2 linked regions of the Vallitalea guaymasensis genome follow. The protein of the gene in region 1 interacts with the protein of each later gene in a pairwise test. Links are inferred from orthologs where the notes say so. Each region holds a gene or a part of one and is shown on either strand. Other genes may lie near its edges.

Region 1 (3,178 bases):
TAAGATTAGTGAAAACGATTCAATAATATGCTTTAACTTCAGACCAGACAGAGCTAGACAAATCACAAGAGCTTTTTGTGATGAAGAATTTGATAAATTTGAAAGAGAATTCTTCAAATTAACTTATGTTTGTTTTACAGATTATGACGTTACTATACCTAATAAAATAGTAGCATTCCATAAGGTTATGCTTGAAAATACTTTAGGTGAATATTTAGCTGATAAAGGATTAAAACAACTTAGATTGGCAGAAACAGAAAAATATGCTCATGTTACATTTTTCTTTAATGGTGGTATTGAAGAACCTAATGAAGGTGAAGATAGAATATTAGTACCATCACCAAAAGTTGCTACTTATGATTTACAGCCAGAGATGAGTGCTAATGAAGTGTGTGACAATCTAGTAAATGCTATTAAATCAGATAAATACGATCTTATCATCGTTAACTTTGCTAATCCTGATATGGTTGGACACACAGGAATAGAAAAAGCGGTAGTTAAAGCAGTTGAGACAGTTGACAGTTGTGTCGGAAGAACACTTGATGCTTTGATTGAAGCAGATGGTCAAATGTTCATCTGTGCTGACCATGGTAATTCAGAACAATTGATTGATTACAAAACTGGAGATCCATTTACAGCACATACAACTAATCCGGTTCCATTTATCTTAGTTAACTATAAAGATAGTGTAACACTCAGAGAAGGTGGAAAGTTAGCAGATATTGCACCTACACTACTTGAATTAATGGAAGTTGAGAAACCAGCTGAAATGACTGGAGAATCCTTATTAAAGGAAAAATAGATTAAACTTATTAAATGGTGTATATGTTAAGTTCAATATATATATAACTTATATTTTTTTAATTAGATATTAATATGGGTAAAATATAGAGTATAAGATTTATCTTATGAGTAATAATATATGTTGACCGATTCTATTAACTTGAAATATTGCATATATACAATATTTACCTTTTATTTAATATAATTCTTAATAGATACGAAAGGAGAAAAAAGTATGAAGAGTTTTGTAGAGATTATTGACGTTTATGCAAGAGAAATACTTGATTCAAGAGCGAACCCAACAGTAGAAGTAGAAGTAGTGACAGAAGACGGATATTTAGGACGTGCAGCAGTTCCTTCAGGAGCATCAACAGGAGCATTTGAAGCAGTGGAGCTTAGAGATGGTGGAGACCGTTATATGGGCAAAGGTGTAGAGAATGCTGTAGATAATGTTAATAATATTATCGCTGAAGAAATAATTGGAATGAATGCACTTGACCAAGTAAAAATTGACCAAAAATTAATTGAATTAGATGGAACTAACAACAAAGGTAAATTAGGAGCTAATGCTATTCTTGGTGTATCAATGGCAGTTGCAAAAGCAGCAGCAGAAGCTGTAGGTATGTCATTATATCAATACCTAGGTGGTTTTAATGCTAAAGTAATGCCTGTACCTATGATGAACATATTAAATGGTGGAGAGCATGCTGATAATACAGTTGATATTCAAGAATTTATGATTATGCCAGTAGGTGCAACTTCATTTAAAGATGCGCTAAAAATGTGTGCAGAAGTATATCATAATCTTAAAAAAGTTTTAAATGAAAAAGGTTTAGCAACTAGTATTGGTGATGAAGGTGGATTTGCACCTGATATAGCTTCATCTGAAGAAGTTATTCAAATCATTATTGATGCAATTGAAAGAGCTGGATATAAACCTGGTGATGATATGAGAATCGCTATGGACGTAGCAGCTTCAGAATTGTATAATGAAGAAACTGGTAAATACCACTTCCCTGGCGAAAGCAAAATGAAAGGTGAAGAAGTAATAAGAACTTCAGAAGAATTAGTTGACTATTACGAAGACCTACTTAACAAATTCCCAATCATCTCTATAGAAGATGGATTAGATGAAGAAGACTGGGAAGGATGGAAATTATTAACTGAAAGATTAGGAGACAGAGTACAATTAGTTGGAGACGATTTATTCGTAACTAATACTGAGAGATTAGAAAAAGGAATTGACCTTGGTGTTGCTAATTCTATCCTAATCAAAGTTAATCAAATTGGTACATTGACTGAAACATTTAATGCTATAGAAATGGCTAATAGAGCTGGTTATACAGCAGTTGTATCACATCGTTCTGGTGAAACAGAAGACAATACTATTGCTGATATAGTTGTAGCTGCTAATGCAGGACAAATTAAAACAGGAGCACCTTGTAGATCAGACCGTGTTGCTAAATATAATCAATTATTAAGAATTGAAGAAGAATTAGAAGATGCAGCTGAATATAGAGGAATTGATGCTTGGTTTAATTTAAAAGATAAATAATTAAATTAATAGACCTCGATTCGTCGGGGTCTTTAATTTTGCGATAAGTAGGTGAATATTATGTATAAATATGATTTACATGTTCATACAAAAGAGACTAGCCCCTGTGCTCACGTAGCAGCAGCTGATATGATAGCGGTTTATAGAGATAATGGTTATTCTGGTGTTGTAATTACTGACCATTATAGACCAGTGTTCTTTAACACTAGTGAATTTACAACTTGGGAAGAAAAAGTAGAGGACTTTTTAAGAGGATATAGGAACGCAAAATACCAAGGTGATAAATATGGTATGGATGTACTACTAGGAATTGAATTTGCTTTTAATAATACAAAAACAAATGATTTTCTTATATATGGTATCACTGAAGAAATGTTAATGAAATCTACAGATCTATTTAATTTGGGCTTTGAAGGTTTGAGTAAATTTTGTAAAGAAAATAATTTATTATTCTTTCAAGCACATCCATTAAGGGGATATTGTAATTTAGAGGATATAGCATTTTTGGATGGTGTTGAAGTACATAATGGAAATCCGCGTCATGATTCACATAACGATGAAATAGAAGTAATAGCTAGTGAAAATGATCTATATATGATTTCAGGTTCTGATTTCCATGAATATGGAGATGAAAATAATGGGGGAATTATTACTAGTAATAGAATAAAAACCAATGAGGATTTGATTGAAGTTTTAAAAAGTAAAGATTATACATTATTCAGAGGATAAAGCTGTACTTGCACTTTGCTTTTTGCAGACTGCAGCTACTTTTATTGGTATATAAAAATTTAACTAGAAAAAAATAGTTGAATTAATACATAGTTTGTGCTAAAATACTAG
Region 2 (3,282 bases), 4.3 Mb from region 1 along the record:
GCTACTACTTCGTTATCAATGGTAATATCACCAATATTCGTTCCAAATCTCCCAGTCATAAAACAAACCTCCTTTTTATATTATATATTTTAATTTCCCTTATTAATCTTCATAAAGTATTTTGATAGTTAAATAATAACCTTAAACATGCTTTCACATAATATAATTGTTAATTAATCTATTGATTAAATCACTAAGCATTATACCATTTTTTCTACTATTATTACAATATTATTTTCTTTTCTTTAAATTATTATAATCTAATGCTTGCATTATGTCCACTTTTTTGTTAAAATTGTTTTGTTGTAAACATGTACGATATAAGGAGGTGCAAGTATGGCTAAGTGTGATATTTGTGATAAAGGCGTTTCTTTTGGAATTCAAGTAAGCCATTCCCATAAAAGAGCTAATAAAATGTGGAAACCTAATATTAGAAGAGTTAGAGCAATTGTTAATGGTCAACCAAAAAGACTTAATGTTTGTTCTAAGTGTTTAAAATCTGGTGCGGTAGAACGTGCATAAAACAATCCCCAATAGGGGATTATTTTTTTTATTTTATTCTAACATTTTAATAACCAAATACCTATACATAAACTAGTAAGTGAAAGAATGACACCTACAGCTCCTTTAGGTAATATAGATATTAAAAGCATTCCTAAAGATATAGATACTAGAATTACTCCTATCAATTTAGTTCGGAAGCACATTACTTTCACCATACATAACTTATTATTACATTATATGTTTAAAATATATATTTGATAACTAAAATACTGTATTAACTTATCAATTATCTATTATTAGTCTCTCGAACGTATTACCATCAAAATACCATCAGTAAGACTGACCGTAGCCTTATCCTTGATAAATTCGTTGCTAATTCCTATTGAAATCCCTTGTCTCATAGTATAGCCATTAAGTTCATACTTTAATCCTTGGGTGGATATCCCTGTAACTGTACTGGTTAATGGAATCAATGATATGTATTTATAATCATTTCTATGAAAACAAGTAGTCTTGTCAATAAGACTGATGATATTATTATTATTTATAATCCTGCATTTGATTCTTTTTTCAAGGGGTATCATCAGAATATGAATATTTGCTATAGTATGGTCAATTCTAGTGCCAATTCCACCAAATAAATCAATATGGGTACTCCCCATATCAATTGCTTCCATTATTGCTAGATGAGTATCGGTTTCATCCTTTTCTGCAATAAATCTATTCACTTTTATCCTAGAATCCTTAGTCAATTCCTTAATAACTATCGGACTGATTGAATCAAAATCTCCAACTATCAGATTAGGTTGTATCCCTGCCTCAAATAAGTACTGGGCTCCTTTATCTACACCTATTATATAATCATATTCGTTACAAGTGATAAAACTCTTCAGAAAAGCTAGATCTACACTTCCCCCTGTAACAATTAGTGTTTTCATATCTAATTTTCACAAACCTCTCTAAAAGCTTTAATTGTACTATTTATATCTTCTGAATTATATATTGCTGAACCTGCAACAATTACATTGGCTCCAGCATTAACAACTTGTTTTACATTATCCAAGGATATTCCACCATCTACCTGAATATCACATTTAAAACCTCTACCACAAATAACGTCCTTGATGGCACTTATTTTGTGTAATGAGGATTCTATGAACTTCTGACCGCCAAAACCTGGGTTTACTGACATAACCAACACCATATCAAGCTCATCAATAATATATTCCAAAGCACTGATAGAAGTAGCAGGATTCAGTGATACAGCAGCTTTTAGACCATAACTCTTAATTAAAGATATAGTACTATGAAGATGTTTACAAGCTTCTGCATGTACCGTTATTATATCTGCTCCTGCTTCTTTAAAATCTTTTATATATCTGCTTGGTTCATCAATCATCAAATGAACATCAAATACTTTGTCAGTATACTCTCTTATGCTCTTGATAATAGGTACTCCAAAGGAAATATTAGGAACAAATGACCCATCCATGACATCAATGTGTACATAATCACATCCTGCTTCATCAATTCTTTTAATATCATGTCCTAAATTTGCAAAATCCGCTGCCAAAATCGAAGGTGCTATCTTAATCATTTTACCATCTCCTAATATCTTTTAATTCATCATATAGCATTTTATAACTTTCATATCTAAGTTTACTGATTTCACCATTTTCAAGTGCATGTTTAACTGCACAATCAGGTTCGCTTATATGGTTACACCCATAGAATTTACAGTTATCTTCATACTTCTTAAATTCAATGAAATAATTCTTCAGATCATCTTTTTCAATCTCATCAATATATAAAGAACTGAAACCAGGTGTATCAACAACATAACTATCCTTATCAAAAGCTAAAAGGGTCGCATGTCTGGTAGTATGCTTACCTCTTTTGATTTTTTCACTGACTTCACCAGTTTCAAGCATCTCCACTGATTGAATCAGATTAAGTATAGATGATTTTCCTACACCTGAAGGTCCAGCAAATACTGTTGTTTTATCATACAATATTTTTCTAAGTGGTGATATTCCTATATCTTTTGTCGCACTAGTCAACAACACATCATATCCTGTATCTTTATAGATGCTTCTTATATCATCCAAATCTTCATCAGATACCGTATCAACCTTATTAAAACATATGACTACACTTATATTTTCTCTTTCTGCCATTATTAAAAACTTATCAAGTAAATTAAAGTTCGGTTTTGGATTCTCCACTGCGAAAACAATAACAACTTGATCAATATTAGCGACTGTAGGTCTAACTAAACTATTTTTTCTAGGTAGAATCTCTAATATATTCCCCTTCATATCTTCATTCTCTAATATATCAATCTCTACATTATCGCCAATAAGAGGCTTTATCTTCTTATTTCTAAAAACACCTCTGGCCTTACATTCATATATACCCTTTTCAGGTACGTGTATATAGTAAAATCCCGCAATTCCTTTAATGATTTTACCTACCATTAATTATCCTCCTCTTTAGTAAAAACAAAAGGGTTTTCATACTGGTACACATCATTAAGGTAAATCTTAATGATTGCATCTCCCTCACCAGAAACAATAATTGGCAATGGGAAATCTTCACTTTTAACCAATTTATTGAACACAACATTTTCCTTGCCATTAATAACTAGAACTGCTTTCAACTGACCTTCAGTCTGATTAGGGTCAAATATATTATTTATAGTTTCAGTATGGTAATATCTAATTTTTTTGCCTAGACTTACAGCAATATCTATAACATAGTTTTCTTTTACTTCTTCCC

The links.
Region 2: the proteins of eno (region 1) and rpe interact in binary tests that used the Escherichia coli proteins (3 or more experiments, as listed by UniProt). The link is inferred for Vallitalea guaymasensis from one-to-one orthologs.

Annotation. Positions count from the first base shown.
Region 1 is NZ_CP058561.1:4,298,947-4,302,124, forward strand. What follows is about bases 348-3,178. They hold eno (phosphopyruvate hydratase), read left to right. Parts: upstream 348-1,018; coding sequence 1,019-2,338; downstream 2,339-3,178. Other genes in these bases: gpmI (2,3-bisphosphoglycerate-independent phosphoglycerate mutase), read left to right, coding at 348-802; HYG85_RS18395 (PHP domain-containing protein), read left to right, coding at 2,399-3,067. Outside these bases: more of gpmI, read left to right, coding at 1-347. UniProt on the Escherichia coli protein: Catalyzes the reversible conversion of 2-phosphoglycerate (2-PG) into phosphoenolpyruvate (PEP). It is essential for the degradation of carbohydrates via glycolysis.
Region 2 is NZ_CP058561.1:39,253-42,534, forward strand. The notes cover bases 274-3,208. They hold rpe (ribulose-phosphate 3-epimerase), read right to left. Parts: upstream 2,102-3,208; coding sequence 1,445-2,101; downstream 274-1,444. Other genes in these bases: rpmB (50S ribosomal protein L28), read left to right, coding at 337-522; HYG85_RS00210 (thiamine diphosphokinase), read right to left, coding at 801-1,442; rsgA (ribosome small subunit-dependent GTPase A), read right to left, coding at 2,103-2,981; pknB (Stk1 family PASTA domain-containing Ser/Thr kinase), read right to left, coding at 2,981-3,208. In the rest of the region: HYG85_RS00200 (Asp23/Gls24 family envelope stress response protein), read right to left, coding at 1-59; more of pknB, read right to left, coding at 3,209-3,282. UniProt on the Escherichia coli protein: Catalyzes the reversible epimerization of D-ribulose 5-phosphate to D-xylulose 5-phosphate.